Regions from separate parts of the Neisseria meningitidis genome, predicted to be linked through region 1. Evidence: predicted binding sites of a transcription regulator. Region 1 holds the regulator's gene; each other region holds the start of a gene.
What was found. Region 1 encodes FNR, which switches genes on or off when oxygen is low (the NO sensors DNR and NnrR bind a similar motif). Its sites were predicted from a motif close to TTGATNNNNATCAA; they were not measured.
Positions count from the first base shown of each region.

Region 2: the regulator FNR is predicted to act here: its motif matches at 2,157-2,170, upstream of ccoN (cytochrome-c oxidase, cbb3-type subunit I).
Region 3: the regulator FNR is predicted to act here: its motif matches at 3,517-3,530, upstream of IUJ45_RS10260 (universal stress protein).

Region 1 is NZ_CP064367.1:1,602,079-1,607,691, reverse strand. Features, by position in the region: gene thiL (thiamine-phosphate kinase) at 1-290, opposite strand, end outside; gene rmpM (peptidoglycan-binding outer membrane protein RmpM) at 1,111-1,839, opposite strand; gene IUJ45_RS08215 (CysB family HTH-type transcriptional regulator) at 2,203-3,153, shown strand; gene fnr (fumarate/nitrate reduction transcriptional regulator Fnr) at 3,266-4,000, opposite strand; gene hemN (oxygen-independent coproporphyrinogen III oxidase) at 4,201-5,613, shown strand, end outside.
Region 2 is NZ_CP064367.1:1,742,020-1,747,632, forward strand. Features, by position in the region: gene IUJ45_RS08845 (TIGR01244 family sulfur transferase) at 1-291, opposite strand, end outside; gene IUJ45_RS08850 (M61 family metallopeptidase) at 356-1,618, opposite strand; partial or broken gene IUJ45_RS11245 (M61 family metallopeptidase) at 1,673-2,103, opposite strand; gene ccoN (cytochrome-c oxidase, cbb3-type subunit I) at 2,430-3,863, shown strand; gene ccoO (cytochrome-c oxidase, cbb3-type subunit II) at 3,890-4,501, shown strand; gene IUJ45_RS08865 (CcoQ/FixQ family Cbb3-type cytochrome c oxidase assembly chaperone) at 4,506-4,676, shown strand; partial or broken gene ccoP (cytochrome-c oxidase, cbb3-type subunit III) at 4,700-5,613, shown strand, end outside.
Region 3 is NZ_CP064367.1:2,020,955-2,026,567, reverse strand. Features, by position in the region: gene IUJ45_RS10270 (aspartate kinase) at 638-1,855, opposite strand; gene rph (ribonuclease PH) at 2,057-2,785, opposite strand; gene IUJ45_RS10260 (universal stress protein) at 2,867-3,331, opposite strand; gene IUJ45_RS10255 (tRNA threonylcarbamoyladenosine dehydratase) at 3,548-4,324, shown strand; gene IUJ45_RS10250 (segregation and condensation protein A) at 4,569-5,423, shown strand; gene pncB (nicotinate phosphoribosyltransferase) at 5,464-5,613, shown strand, end outside.

The sequences.
Region 1 (5,613 bases):
TTCAGCCATACCTCATCCAATTCGGGCAACGCCGCGCTCAGCAACACCCAACGCGGTATCGCACCCATCGCCGCCATATCCGAAACATTGACGGCCAAAACCTTCCAAGCCAAGTCTTCAGGTTTGACATTTGCAAAAAAATGCCTGTCCTTCAAAAGCATATCCGCACTGAAACACAAATCGAAGCCTTCACGCGGGCGGACAATCGCCGCATCGTCGCCTATGCCCAATACGACATCATTATCCGTGCCTGTTTGCAAATACCGTTTGATGAAGTCAAATTCTTTCATATCCCAAAATATCCGGCGGGCGAATCCAATTTAAATCATAGCAAGGCAGCAAAGGCCGTACAAACAATAAAGCGGCTCATTCAGTGTTTCAGCGTATTTCACTTTTAGCTTTGGCCATACCGTACCCGTATGCACCGACCACCCTGTTTCAACACACAAACGGCATATCAAAGCACCGCACTGCACGCCACCCCGAATGCAAAGCGGCAACTTCCGCCACCGATTAGGCTCAATCGCTGCAACTGGCAAGGTTTCAACCGAAAAGGGCTGATGATAAAACCATATCCGGCATACAGTGCCGCACACATCTGGCACGATTCCATCCATTTCCCAATGAAGGGGAAAGGCGTGAATTTGTATGAATTATCCCTTTCAGGGCTTGATACAGAAAGGATTCCCTTTCTATGGGCAAACCCACATCCTACCGCCTTAAAATCAGAGTTTCAACCGATATAGTGGATTAAATTTAAACCAGTACAGCGTTGCCTTACCTTAGCTCAAAGAGAACGATTCTCTAAGGTGCTGAAGCACCGAGTGAATCGGTTCCGTACTATTTGTACTGTCTGCGGCTCCGTCGCCTTGTCCTGATTTTTGTTAATCCACTATAAAGCACGGCAATGGGACACAAACCTGAATCTGAATCTGAACCTGCACCCCGATTCTGACGATAGCCGTTTCAGAAAACCACCCAAAAAAACAAACCCCGCAAAAGCGGGGGTTTGTTTCACATCATCGATGCCGACCGACGTTTCACGAATATTGCAACAGTACCTGGTACAAAATCCACTAACCTCATGCATCGGCAAGATATTGCCTAGCCTTAGTGTTGGTGATGATTGTGTGCCGGCACAACCTGACGGGTTACGATGCTGCGGATTTTCACATCCACACGGCGGTCAGGTTCGATACATGCAATCAGAGCCTCACGTTTTTTGGCTTTAGAGACTTTCGCACCCAGTTTGGCAACTTCGGCTTCACAAACTTGAGTCATTTGCGCTTGAGATTCGCCCAAGCCGACAGCAGAAATTCTAGAAACAGGTACGCCGTTGCTGACCAGGTTGTTTGCCACTACGTATGCGCGGCGTTCGGACAGGGCCTGATTGTATTTGTCAGAACCCATAAAGTCGGTATGGCCTTCGACGCGGACAGATTGGATATTGGTTTGACCCAGGCGTTGCGCCAATACTTTCAGGTTGTCTTGAGCTTCGGCGCGCAATGAATCCTTATCGAAACCGAACAGGGTTTTGGCAGACAGGGAAATGGTTTCATCAACATATTGCGGAGCCTGCTCCACAACGACGACAGGCGCGGGTGCGGGTTCGGGTTCTGGCTCGGGTTCGGGGGCAGCAACCGCATCGCCGCATTCTACGCGACCTTGGCTTGCTTTATCAAAGTAGGCGTTTTTCCAGCATTCGCCATAGTTGTTGCGTACGATTTCGTTCGACTGGCCGCTTACGGTGTAACCCTGAACGGACGCCTCGCCCGCAACAGCAGTGCCGGAAGCGAGCAATGCAACGAATAATGCGCTTAATTTCAGCTGTTTGGTCATTTTATTCCCTCATTAAATTTGTACAGCAGATACAGAAGCAACTGCTGAATTGCCAACATACAGGCCGCTGTAGAAACATGGCGGCAAATCGGATATTTCAGTCTCCACTATAAAGAAGCAGGGGGAGGACTGTCAATACTCAACGCCTGAAAACAACCGTAAAACAGCCTGTTTCCTGATAGTCTATCATGCCGAAAAATCAATTCCGTGTCATTACTTTAGGGGGATTTTTTCCATATCGCACGATTGCCGTTGCACAAAAACAACAAACACAACGGCAAAGCCCCATACCGTACCGGCAAGAAAATATGATAAATTATAAACAATGTTCAGCCACCCGACACAGACCCACACCGACCCGCCATGAAATTACAACAATTGAAATACGCCTTAGAAGTTTACCGGCACAACCTGAACGTTTCCGAAGCGGCCGAAGCCTTGTTTACTTCGCAACCCGGCATCTCCAAACAAATCAAATTGCTGGAAGAAGAAATCGGCATTCAGATTTTTATCCGCAGCGGCAAGCGCGTGGTTTCGGTCTCGCAGCCGGGCAAGGTGGTTTTGGATATTGCGGAACGTATTTTACGCGATGTACAGAACATTAAAAATATCGGCAGCGAGTTTACCGGACAGGACAGCGGTTCGCTGACGGTTGCCACGACGCATACTCAGGCACGCTATGCCCTACCCTTGATTGTTGCCGATTTTGTGAAACGCTATCCGAAAGTCAACCTGACCATCAAACAGGGGAGCCCTGCCGCCATCGCACGTATGGTTACCTCAGGCGAGGCGGACTTGGCGATTGTTACGGAACGGATAGACGACCATCCCGAACTGGGAAAACTTCCCTGCTATGACTGGACTCATGCGGTTATCGTACCGAACGACCACCCCTTGCTCGAATGCAGAAACCCCCTCCGTATTGAAGATTTGGCGAGGTTTCCACTAATTACCTATGAATTTGCATTCAACACGGGCAGCAGCATCGCGCGGGCATTTTCCAAAGCCCGTTTGGAACAGCCGGATGTCGCATTGGCGGCGGCGGATACGGACGTATTGAAGACTTATGTGCGCTTGGGTTTGGGCGTGGGACTGATGGCGAAAATGGCGTACAACCTGGATACGGACGGCGATTTGCAGCTTGTGGATGCGGCACACCTGTTCGAGCCGTCGCCGACGTGGATTGCTTTGCGCAGCGATACTTATTTGCGCGGATATGCCTACGACTTTATCCAAGCGTTTGCGCCGCACCTGACACGCGAGAAGGTGGATAGGATTCTGTACACGCCCATCAGCGAGGATTTTTCGATTTAGGCGGCTGCCGGTTTTCAGACGGCACTTTGCGGCAGATACAACAAACAGGACAGATGTTTTCGTCTGCCCTGTGTTTATTGAGAATGCCGTCTGAAATGTTCGTACGGGTTAATCAAATGGCGTGCGAACAACCGGATACCATCTTCTTCAACACCTGCAGATTGAGGATCTTGATGTGTTTGTGTTCGACGGAAATCAATCCTTCCTGATGGAACTTGGATAATGTGCGGCTGACGGTTTCAAGTTTCAGCCCGAGATAACTGCCGATTTCTTCGCGGGACATTCTTAAGATGAAGTCGTTGGCAGCAAAACCTCGGGAATAAAGGCGTTGGGAAAGGTTCAGCAGGAAGGCGGCAATCCGCTCTTCGGCGCGCATATTGCCCAACAGCAGCATAACACCTTGGTCGCGCACGATTTCACGGCTCATCATGCGGAAGAAGTGCGTACGCAGGCTGGGGATGTTTTGCCCCAGTTCTTCGATGTGGGTAAACGGCAGTTCGCACACTTCGCTGTCTTCCAAGGCGACCGCGTCGCAACTGTGCACATGGGAACAGATGCCGTCCATGCCGATGAGTTCGCCCGACATAAAGAAACCCGTTACCTGATCGCGGCCGTCCTGACTGGCGACGGTTGTTTTGAAGAAGCCCGAACGGATGGCAAAGAGCGAGGTAAAGGCTTCGCCGACACAGAACAGGTATTCGCCCTTTTTCAGGCGGCGGCTTTGACGGATGACGGCATCGAGTTGGCTGAGCTCGTTGGGCAGCAGCCCGACAGGCAGGCAGAGTTCCCGCAAAGAACAGGAAGAACACAGCGTTTTCATCTGATGTGTAGTATTATGCGAAGCCATACCGTACCTTTTTGTGCGCTTTGCCCCATCATGATTATAGTGGATTAAATTTAAACCAGTACGGCGTTGCCTCGCCTTGTCCTTATTTAAATTTAATCCACTATATGTGCTTATTGACACATATCAAGACAGGTTTATCATACTGTGGCATTCTACCAAACTATCCAAAATTTGACTAACATCATAAAACCACACACACCATGAAAATCATTCAGATACAGAACAATCACAATGTAAACGATGACCGTCCCGAGTTTGACCGCGCGCTGATTGCCAGCCTGCCCGCCAGCGGCCCGCGCTACACTTCCTACCCTACCGCCGACCGTTTCCATGACGGTTTCCGCGAAGGCGAATATATCAAAGCTTTACATTTGCGCGGTATGGGCGCGTTAAACAAACCGCTTTCCCTTTACATTCACATTCCGTTCTGCAACACCATCTGCTACTACTGCGGCTGCAACAAAATCATCACCAAAGACAAAAGCCGCGCCGATGCCTACATCGAATATCTTGAAAAAGAAATGGAACTGCTCGCTCCACATCTGAACGGACGGCACCAGCTTGCCCAACTGCACTTCGGCGGCGGCACTCCGACCTTTTTGAGCGACGAACAGATCGAACGTGTCTTCCGCATGATACGCAAACATTTCGAGTTAATCCCCACCGGCGAATACTCCATCGAAATCGACCCGCGCAAAGTCAGCCGCGACACCGTCCTCATGCTCGGCAGACTCGGCTTCAACCGCATGAGCATCGGCATTCAGGATTTCGACCCCAAAGTGCAGGCGGCGGTCAACCGCATCCAAAGTTACGAAGAAACCAAAGAAGTCATCGATGCGGCGCGCGAAGCGGGGTTCAAATCCGTCAGCGTCGATTTGATTTACGGCCTGCCGCACCAGACTTCGGAAAGCATCAAAACCACCATCGATACCGTTTTGTCGCTCGATCCCGACCGCCTCGCCCTTTATCACTACGCCCACCTGCCGCACGTGTTCAAACCGCAACGCCGCATCGATACCGCCTCCGTCCCCGACAGCGAAGAGAAGCTCGATATGCTGCAATACTGCGTCCAAACCCTAACCGAACGCGGCTACGTCTTCATCGGCATGGATCATTTCGCCAAACCTGACGACGAACTCTCCATCGCCCTCAAAGAAGGCTTCCTCCAGCGCAACTTCCAAGGCTATTCGACCTACGCGGATTGCGATTTGGTCGCCATCGGCGTGTCGTCCATCGGCAAAATCGGCAGCACCTATTCCCAAAACGAACGCGACATCGATGCCTACTATGCCGCCATCGACGAAGGCAGACTGCCCATCATGCGCGGTTATCAGCTCAATCAGGACGACATCCTGCGCCGCAACATCATTCAGGATTTGATGTGCCGTTTCGCGCTCGACTATCGGATTTACGAAAGTATGTTCGGCATCCCGTTCGACCGCTACTTCAAAGACGAACTGGCGGATTTGGAAAAACTCGCCGGTTTGGGATTGGTGCGCCTGAACAGCCACGGACTGACCGTTACCCCGAAAGGACGCTTCCTCATCCGCAACATCGCCATGGTTTTCGATTACCACCTGCGCCATAAAGAAACCAAGGCGAAATATTCGCAA
Region 2 (5,613 bases), 140 kb from region 1:
GGTCCGGCAATAGGCAAGGACGGGAGATTCGGCTTGTCCGATGAGTTGGCGGAAGGTTTCGACATCGTGTTTTTGGATGTCGCGTGCGGTAACGGGTTGGTGATGGAATCCAGTAACGCCTGCTTGTTCCAGCCACTGTTTGATTTGGGCGAAGTCGGGTTGCGATTCTTCTTCGCGGTCGGGGCGGTTGCAGATGACGGTTTTGATGCCCAGTTGCGCGATTTGTTCCGCATCGGCTTTGGTCAGTTGCGGAGAAATATAGAGGTGTTCGTCAAGTTTCAGAATGGCCATTTTGTTTCCTTTACTTTGCGGTTGTTTTTCAGACGGCATTTTGTGTGCAATGCCGTCTGAAAGTTTAACCGAACAACCAGTTGTCCAACAGGTTTCGGTCTGTGATATGTAGGATGGCAGTATCCGCTGCCGCTGCCTGAACCGTCAAGACGGTTTGACGCAATATGCCGGCACGGAAGAAGTGGATATTGATTTTTGCATTGACGTGGTATCGGGCCCATTGTGCGGTAAAGTCGGTGCAGGCATAACCGTCTAAAGCAATGATTTTGTCTTGCGGGCACAGTGCCGCAGATTCCGCGCTGCCGCCGTTGAAGACATGGGTCAGGACGATGTGGTCGGTGTTTTGTTTGAAACGTGCGCCAAAATCGCCTGCCGACGGGACGGGGCAGATGTGTTCTGCGTATCCGCCGCCGTGTTGTCGGGGAAGCGGCAGGAAGGTCAGTCCCACGCCTGCGGTTGCCAGGCATTCGGCAAGCGGCAAATCTTCGGTACTGTATAACGTTTTTTGGAAAAAATCTTCCAAATCCAAGCCGGTAATTTCCTGACAGCGGATTTGCCAGTGTTTTTCCGGAATACCCGAGTGTGTGTCCCTCCACTCCCGATAGAGTTTGTCCATTACCGTATCGAGAGAATGTCTGCCGTTGCTTCGGTTGCGTATTATCAGATCAAGGCACAATGCGGCAAGCGCGCCTTTCTGGTAGTAGCTGACGATGGCGTTGGGGCTGTTTTCATCAGGTTTGTAAAATTTGTTCCACGCGGTAAAACTCGATTCCGCCAAGGTCTGCCTCAAACGGCCGCGGGTTTGTTGTACGCGCGTAATGCCTTGTGCCAGCAGGTTTAAATAAGATTCGGGCGAGATGGTGCGGCTGCGTGCCAAAAACAAATCGTCGTAATAGGATGTAATGCCTTCGAATGCCCATAGTTGTTCGGTATAGTTTTCTTTGTCGAGGTCATAAGGGACGAACGCGGCAGGTTTGATGGATTTGACGTTCCACGCGTGAAAATATTCGTGGGAGAAAAGTCCGAGCAATGTGGTGTAGGTATCGTCGGCATCGGTCATACCGTACGGCGGAAGGCTGTGGCGGTCGGCGAGCAGGGCGGTGCTGTCGGTGTGTTCCAAACCGCCGTAAATATGGTCGCCGACGTGGAGCAGGAACAAATATTTTTGAAACGGGGCAGGGGAGGAAAACACCGTCAGTTCTGTTTCGCAGATTTTTTTGATATCCGAAACCAGCCTGTTGCGGTCGAAATCAGGATATATGCCGCTTAAGGCAATTGTGTGCGGAATGCCTGCCGCCTCAAAATCTAAAAATTCAATCAAGCCCATCTCGACAGGTCGGTCAATCAATTCGGCATAAGATGCCGCCTGAAAGACAAACCTCCCTGTTTCCGGCAGCGTTGTGGCAATACGCCTTTCGGACGGAATACCCGTCAATTCCAAGCGGTGCAGCAGCGTTTCCGTTCCTTCGACTTTCAAAAACAGGCACGATCCGTCAAAAAACCGCGTTCTGTCGTCAGGAAAGAACCTCGAACCGACAAATCGAATGCATATACGGTGTAGCGGATTTGCCACTCGCCGCGTACGGCGGCAGCGTGCCAGCGGTTTTTTGCAATTTGTTCGAGCGGCATGGACGTGCCGTTACAGGATGCATGGATAGAAGTGATGTGGCGGGAAAAATCCCGAATCAGATAGCTGCCCGGAACCCAGTTTGGCAGGCTTATTTCTATAGGAAGATCATCATCTTGTGTGAATGTCAGCAGGATGTGCCACTCGTGGTCGAGAGGGGACGGGGTTATTTTATAATGAATCATAACTATCAAATATATCGTTAAACGGGATGGATTAAATACCTTTAAAATGCAGCTTAACCTACATCAATAAAGTGCCACAAAAAGGGAAAATTGGAAACAAAAGCAATGGCGGTCGGGTTGTAATTTATTATAACAATATGATTTATATGTAATAAAAAACAGATTAAGCAAAGGGCTCGCCGGCGGCGCGAATGTAATTCCGCTTGGCGTAATAAGGCAGATATGTTAAATTTAGAAAAAATTACGCTTGCCCGGATTGCACCTTAAACAGGCTGCGGAAGCGGCAGGATAAAAATCTTTATTCCCATAAATTCATGGAGACTCTCATGGACACACAAACTTACAACTACAAAGTGGTGCGCCAGTTCGCCATCATGACTGTAGTTTGGGGGATTGTGGGTATGTTGGTCGGCGTTATCGTCGCCGCCCAGCTTTTTGCTCCTGCCCTCGACTTGTCTAATATCGGACCTTGGTTCCACTTCGGCCGCCTGCGTCCGCTGCACACCAATGCGGTTATTTTCGCATTTGGCGGTTGCGGCCTGATCGGCACATCATACTACGTTGTCCAACGTACTTGTAATACCCGTCTTTTCGGCGGTTGGCTGCCGGCATTTACCTTTTGGGGCTGGCAGGCGGTAATCGTTGCCGCCGTCGTCAGCTTCCCTATGGGTTGGACCCAAGGTAAGGAATATGCCGAACTGGAATGGCCGATCGATATTCTGATTACTTTGGTTTGGGTGGCTTACGCCATCGTATTCTTCGGTACGATTGCCAAACGTAAGATTAAACATATTTACGTTGCCAACTGGTTCTACGGCGGCTTTATTTTGGCGGTCGCACTTTTACACATCGTCAACAATATCAGCATCCCGGCCGGTTTGATGAAGTCATACCCCGTCTATTCCGGTGCGATTGATGCTATGGTTCAATGGTGGTACGGGCATAACGCCGTGGGCTTCTTCCTGACTGCCGGCTTCTTGGGTATGATGTACTATTTCGTACCCAAACAAGCAGCCCGCCCCGTTTACTCCTACCGCCTGTCCGTCGTTCACTTCTGGGCGTTGATTTTCACCTATATGTGGGCGGGTCCGCACCATCTTCACTACACTGCGCTGCCTGACTGGACGCAATCTTTGGGTATGGTTCTGTCTTTGATTCTGTTCGCACCCTCTTGGGGCGGTATGATTAACGGCATCATGACCTTGTCCGGCGCGTGGGACAAACTGCGTACAGACCCGATTCTTAAATTCCTGATTGTATCCTTGTCCTTCTACGGTATGTCTACCTTTGAAGGCCCGATGATGTCGATTAAAACGGTCAATGCATTGAGCCACTATACGGACTGGACCGTCGCGCACGTTCATGCGGGTGCGTTGGGCTGGGTAGGCTTTGTAACCATCGGTTCCGTCTATTACATGATTCCCCGTCTGTTCGGCAAAGAACAGATGCACAGCACCAAGCTGGTAGAAGCACATTTTTGGATTGCGACCATCGGCGTGGTTCTGTATATCGCTGCCATGTGGATTGCCGGTGTGATGCAGGGTTTGATGTGGAGTTCTTTGAACGATGACGGTACGCTGACCTACTCGTTTGTCGAATCCGTAAAACGCACCATGCCTTACTACGTGATCCGTTTTGCAGGTGGTTTATTGTATCTGAGTGGTATGTGCATTATGGCGTACAACGTGTACCGCACAGCCATCGGTGGTAAAGCAGTCGATGCCGAAATCCCTGCGGTTTCCCAAACACAGCACCACTAAAATACTAAGAAAGATAGGCTACCAAAATGAAATTACAACAATTGGCTGAAGAAAAAATCGGCGTTCTGATTGTGTTCACGCTGCTTGTAGTCAGTGTCGGTCTGTTGATTGAAGTTGTGCCCTTGGCCTTTACCAAGGCGGCAACACAGCCGGCGCCGGGCGTGAAGCCTTACAATGCCCTGCAGGTTGCCGGACGCGATATTTACATCCGTGAGGGCTGTTACAACTGCCACTCGCAAATGATTCGTCCGTTCCGTGCGGAAACCGAGCGTTACGGTCATTACTCTGTTGCCGGAGAGTCGGTTTACGACCATCCGTTCCAATGGGGTTCCAAACGTACCGGTCCTGATTTGGCACGTGTGGGCGGTCGCTATTCCGACGAATGGCACCGTATCCACCTGCTGAATCCCCGTGATGTCGTGCCTGAGTCCAATATGCCGGCATTCCCGTGGCTTGCACGCAATAAAGTCGATGTCGATGCAACCGTTGCCAACATGAAGGCTTTGCGTAAAGTAGGTACTCCTTACAGTGATGAGGAAATTGCGAAAGCGCCTGAGGCTTTGGCAAACAAATCCGAGCTGGATGCTGTAGTCGCCTATCTGCAAGGATTGGGTCTGGCTTTGAAAAACGTAAGGTAACATCATGGATATTAACGGTATTCGTGCTCTCTTCACGGTATGGATCTTTATCTGTTTCCTGTTGGTACTCTATATCGTCTTCAACAGGCGGAATAAGAAAAACTACGATAATGCCGCAAACAGCATTTTTGATGAAAACCAAGATGCGCAAGATAAGAAAAGCGAAAACCGTTAATATTGTGATAACGGAGCAAAACAATGAACACAACATCCCAATTTACCAGTAATTTCTGGAATATATATATTGCAGTTATTGTCTTACTGAGCTTTATCGCTTTGGCTTGGCTGCTGCTGTCTCAAAATGTTGTCAAACGTCCGAAGAAGGGCGAAGAAGTACAAACTACGGGTCATGAGTGGGACGGCATTGCCGAATACGACAATCCGCTGCCCCGCTGGTGGTTTTGGCTGTGTGTTTTGACGTGGCTGTTCGGTATCGGTTATCTGGTTATGTATCCGGGTGTCGGCGACTACAAAGGTCTGCTGAAATGGACCAGCCATAACCAATATGAAAAAGAGGTCAAAAAAGCCGATGAGCAATACGGCAAACTGTATGCCAAGTTTGCGGATATGCCGATTGAAAAAGTGGCAAAAGACCCTCAAGCCAAGCAAATCGCCCAAAACCTGTTTAACACTTATTGTATCCAGTGCCACGGCTCTGATGCTAAAGGCTCTAAAGGTTTTCCGAATCTGACCGATAGCGATTGGTTGTGGGGCGGTGATCCCGATAAAATCCACGAGACCATCGAAAAAGGCCGTGTTGCGACTATGCCTGCCTGGGGTCCTGCTTTGGGCGAAGAAGGCGTGAAAGACGTTGCCCATTATGTGATGTCCCTTTCAAAACCCGAAGGTCAGTATGATGAGGAACGTGCCGCGCGCGGACAAGCCTTGTTCAGCGGTCCGCCTGCCAACTGTTTCACTTGCCACGGCGATAAGGGACAAGGTATCCAAGGTTTGGGTCCGAACCTGACTGATGACGTGTGGTTGTGGGGCGGTACGCAAAAATCCATTATCGAAACCATTACCAACGGTCGCAGCAGCCAAATGCCCGCTTGGGGACATTTCTTGGATAAAGACAAACTGCATATTATGACTGCTTATGTATGGGGTCTTTC
Region 3 (5,613 bases), 420 kb from region 1:
AGACATTCAACGCTAAGGCAATTTATCGGAAATGACTGAAACTCAAAAAACTGGATTCCCACTTTCGTGGGAATGACGTGGTGCAGGTTTCCGTATGGATGGATTCGTCATTCCCGCGCAGGCGGGAATCTAGACATTCAATGCTAAGGCAATTTATCGGAAATGACTGAAACTCAAAAAACTGGATTCCCTCTTTCGTGGGAATGACGGCGGAGCGGTTGCTGTTTTTCCCAATAAATGCCCCCCAACCTAAAATTCGTCATTCCCGCGCAGGCGGGAATCTAGTCCATTCAGTTTCGGTTTTTTTGGCTAGTGCCGCAACATTAAATTTCTAGATTCCCACTTTCGTGGGAATGACGGGATGTATAGTGGATTAACAAAAACCAGTACAGCGTTGCCTCGCCTTAGCTCAAAGAGAACGATTCTCTAAGGTGCTGCACCAAGTGAATCGGTTCCGTACTATTTGTACTGTCTGCGGCTTCGTCGCCTTGTCCTGATTTTTGTTAATCCACTATAAATTTAATCCACTATATTTTTTGTTCCAAAGTCAAAATATGCCGTCCGAACATTCGGGCGGCAGACAAAACGGCACTGCCCGATAAAGGCAGTGCCGTTGTCCGTTTCAAACCGTGAAACATCAGCCCAAATTAAAGGCTTTATGCAATACCCTGGTTGCCAGTTCCATGTATTTTTCATCAATCAATACGGAAACTTTGATTTCGGAGGTGGAAATCATTTGGATGTTGATACCCTCTTCGGCGAGCGTGCGGAAGATTTTGGCGGCTACGCCGACGTGCGAACGCATACCCAAACCGACTGCGGAGACTTTGCACACGGTGTCGTCGCCATCAATAGAAGCCGCGCCGATACTGTCTTGGCGTTCCGACAGGATTTCCAAAGTCTGCTTGTAATCGCCGCGCGGTACGGTAAAGGAAAAATCGGTTGTGCCTTCGCTGCCGACATTTTGGATAATCATATCGACTTCGATGTTGGCATCGGCGACCGCGCCCAAAATCTGATAGGCGACACCGGGTTTGTCGGGTACGCCGCGCACGTTGATGCGGGCTTGGTTTTTGTCGAATGCGATACCGGTTACGGCAGCTCTTTCCATGTTGTCGTCCTCTTCAAAGGTAATTAAGGTGCCATTGCCGCCGTCTTGCAGGCTGCTCAGTACGCGCAGGCGCACTTTGTACTTTCCGGCGAATTCTACTGAACGGATTTGCAAGACTTTCGAGCCGAGGCTTGCCAATTCGATCATTTCTTCAAATGTAACCGTATCCATGCGGCGCGCTTCGGGTACGACGCGCGGATCGGTGGTGTACACGCCGTCCACGTCGGTATAGATTTGGCATTCGTCCGCTTTGAGGGCTGCGGCAAGCGCAACGGCGGAAGTGTCGGAACCGCCGCGTCCGAGCGTGGAAATATCGCCTTCACTGCTGATGCCTTGGAAGCCGGCAACGATGACGACTTTGCCGGCGGTAAGGTCGGCACGCATTTTTTCGTCATCAATGCTTTCGATGCGGGCTTTGGTGTGGGCGGTATCGGTTTTGAGGGCGACCTGCCAGCCTGTGTAGCTTTTGGCATCCACGCCGATGTCTTTCAATGCCATCGCCAAAAGGCCGATGGTTACTTGTTCGCCGGTGGACAAAACCACGTCCAATTCGCGCGGATCGGGATGCTCCTGCATTTCGTGCGCCAACGCGACCAGGCGGTTGGTTTCACCGCTCATGGCGGATACGACGACGACGATGTCGTGTCCTTCGGCGCGGGCTTTGGCGACACGTTTGGCCACGTTTTTAATGCGTTCGGGCGAGCCTACGGATGTGCCGCCGTATTTGTGTACGATTAACGCCATGTTTCGTGCTTTCTTGTGTGGGATTGGTCGGGCAGCATGGTTTGCTGGAAAAGCGGCTATTATTACTATTTTTTACATGAAGTTCAAGAACGGACTGCGCTTTCCCGCCTGCCGTTTGACAGCGGTCAGCGAAAAACCTGTTCTTTCAGATTGTTGACAAAATGCCGTCTGAACGGTTTTCAGACGGCATCCGGACGACAATCAGGCGGCGGACAACGCATTTTGCTGGTGTTGCAGCAGTTCGCCTATGCCTTTTTGCGCCAGTGCAACCAGTTTGCCCAATTCGTCCAAACTGAACGGCGCGTCTTCCGCCGTACCTTGGATTTCGATGATTTTTCCCGATGCGGTCATGACGATATTCACATCACTGTCGCAACCGGAGTCTTCGGGATAATCCAAATCCAAAAGCGGCACGCCGTTCACTACGCCTACTGACACAGCGGCAACGGCTTCGCGGATGGGGTTTTCACTCAAAATGCCGTCTGAAACCAGTTTGCCGACGGCGATTTGCAGCGCGACAAACGCACCGGTAATCGAAGCCGTGCGCGTACCGCCGTCTGCCTGAATCACGTCGCAGTCAATCAAGATTTGGCGTTCGCCGAGTTTTTCCATATCCACGACCGCGCGCAGCGAACGCCCGATAAGGCGTTGGATTTCTTGTGTGCGCCCGGACTGTTTGCCCGCCGAAGCTTCGCGGCGCATCCGGGAAGCAGTTGAGGCAGGCAGCATCCCGTATTCCGCCGTTACCCAGCCTTGGTTTTTACCGCGCAGAAACGGCGGGACGTTTTCATCTATGGAAGCGGTACAAATCACTTTGGTATTGCCGCATTCAATAAGGCACGAACCGTCCGTATGCGGCAGGAAATGAGGGGTGATTTTGATATCGCGCAGGCTGTCGGCGGCGCGCGAGATGCGGATGTAATCAGGCATACTGCCCTCCCGTTAAAAACAGATAAATTAAAAAGCCTTAAATATGAAAAATCACATTTAAGGCCTTCAAACTGAAAATTTCTACGCCTCTTCGGCTTTGCTGCGGATAATCAAAAGCGGCAGGTGGCTTTGGCGCATTACCGTTTCGGCAAAACTGCCCATTAAAAGGTGCATCAGCCCGGTACGTCCGTGCGTACCCAACACCAGCAGGTCGGCACCGTTTTCATCGGCATAATCAACCAAATCCTGCGCCATTTCGCGCGCACCCTTATTGGCAACCAGCAGGTGTTTGACGGTATTTTCCACACCCAGTTCCCGGGCGGTGCGCTCGGCGGCATCCAAAACCTCGTTACCTTGTGCAATGGCGGCTGCCTCGTAACTCTCGTGTTGCAAAAATTCGGGGGCGAGCGCCATATATTCGGCAGGATTGGCAACGTGTACCAAAGTCAGACGCGCACCGTTGACCCCGGCAAGCTCGGCGGCATGTTTCAGGGCATTGATGGACGTTTCACTGCCGTCAACGGCAACAACCAGATGTTTGTACATATCGTATTCTCCTTTTGCACCGCCTCGCGGTGCCCTCTTGTCGGATGGGCGCAGGGACAGTTTGCGCCGTTTCATTATAGACCCGCCGTCGGGCTTTATACAACAGCCGAACAGCCCGACCGCTTTCCAGTATAATATGCCGCTTCCGTGCAGTCAGGCATTTTTTGCCGGCTTTCGTTCACTTTTTGATTTGACGCAATCTTGCAGGATTCGACCATGTCCGACAACGCTTTGACCTCTTCGCGACGCTTCGGCGGCATCGCCAGACTCTACGGAGACTCCGCCTTGGCGCACTTTTCACAGGCACACGTCTGCGTAGTCGGCGTGGGCGGTGTCGGCTCGTGGGCGGTCGAGGCTTTGGCGCGGACGGGCATCGGACGTTTGACTTTGATTGATTTGGACAACGTTGCCGAATCCAATGTCAACCGCCAGCTGCACGCCCTGACCGGAGACTTCGGCAAAGCAAAAGTTACCGCCTTGCGCGAACGCATTACACAAATCAATCCGCAATGCGAAGTGTTTGAAATTGAAGATTTCGTTACCGAAGACAATTTGCCGGAATACTTCGGAAAAGGTTTTGATTTCGTCATCGACGCGATCGACCAAGTGCGCGTCAAAGCAGCAATGGCGGCTTATTTTGTGGAACGTAAACAACCGTTTGTCCTCAGCGGCGGCGCGGGCGGACAAAAAAATCCGGCGTTAATCCAAACCGCCGATTTGAGCCGCGTAACCCACGACCCGCTGCTTGCCAACCTGCGCTACACCTTGCGGAAACGCTACGGATTCAGCCGCGATACGAAAGCAAATATGCGCGTGCCGTGCGTGTTCTCAACCGAAAACATCACGCCGCCGCAATCGGGCGTGGCGTGTTCTGCCGATGCCGCACCGCAGGGCTTGTCGTGCGCCGGCTACGGTGCAAGCATGCTCGTTACCGCTTCGTTCGGGCTATATTGTGCACAAGCAGCGGTGGAACACATCGCAGGCAAAAAATAAGCAATGCCGTCTGAAACAGGATTCAGACGGCATTTGAACAAACGCGGCAATCAAGCTGTCGGTTCAGAAAAACCAACATCGGCACGCCTAAAACCGTATTCACAACCTGCTCCTTTTCAAAACATTTGCATTTAAAAGCCGTTATAATGCCGTCTGAACATTTGCCCGACCACATTATACGTGAATGTCGGCAGATTGTTTTCTTTTGTAAACTTATATTAAAATCCACTTACCGATTCACGCCATGCCGCCCATCCCTGCCCCATCCGCACCATCCGAGCACACTGTCGCATGGGTATTCGGCCAACCCGTTACCGATTTGCCGCAGGATTTGTTTATCCCACCCGACGCGCTGAAAGTCGTATTGGGCAGTTTTCAAGGCCCTTTGGATCTACTGCTGTATCTGATCCGCAAGCAGAACATCGATGTTCTCGATATTCCGATGGTGAAGATTACCGAGCAGTATCTGCACTACATCGCCCAAATAGAAACCTATCAGTTTGATTTGGCGGCGGAATATCTTTTGATGGCAGCAATGCTGATTGAAATCAAATCGCGCCTGCTGCTGCCGCGTACCGAAGCCGTCGAAGACGAAGAAGCCGACCCGCGTGCCGAGTTGGTGCGCCGCCTGCTGGCTTACGAGCAGATGAAGCTGGCGGCACAAGGGTTGGATGCGCTTCCTCGTGCGGGCCGGGATTTCGCATGGGCGTACCTACCTCTGGAAATTGCCGTCGAAGCCAAGCTGCCCGAAGTCTATATTACCGACTTGACGCAAGCGTGGCTGGGTATTTTGTCTCGGGCAAAACATACGCGCAGCCACGAAGTTATCAAAGAAACCATCTCCGTGCGCGCGCAAATGACGGCAATCCTGCGCCGTTTGAACGGACACGGGATATGCAGGTTTCACGACCTGTTCAATCCCGAACAGGGCGCGGCTTACGTGGTCGTCAACTTCATCTCACTGTTGGAGCTTGCCAAAGAAGGATTGGTCAGAATCGTGCAGGAAGTCGGTTTCGGAGAAATCCGAATCAGCCTCAATCATGAGGGGGCGCATTCAGACGGCATTTCCGGCACACGAGGCGGGCGCGATGTGTTCTAATACGCCCCAAGCCGCCACCAAAAATCGGGAGACACGCCATATGACCGGCATCATACATTCGCTGCTTGACACCGACCTCTACAAATTCACTATGCTGCAAGTGGTTCTGCACCAGTTTCCGCAGACGCACAGCCTTTACGAATTCCGCTGCCGCAACGCCTCGACCGTCTATCCGCTTGCCGACATCAAG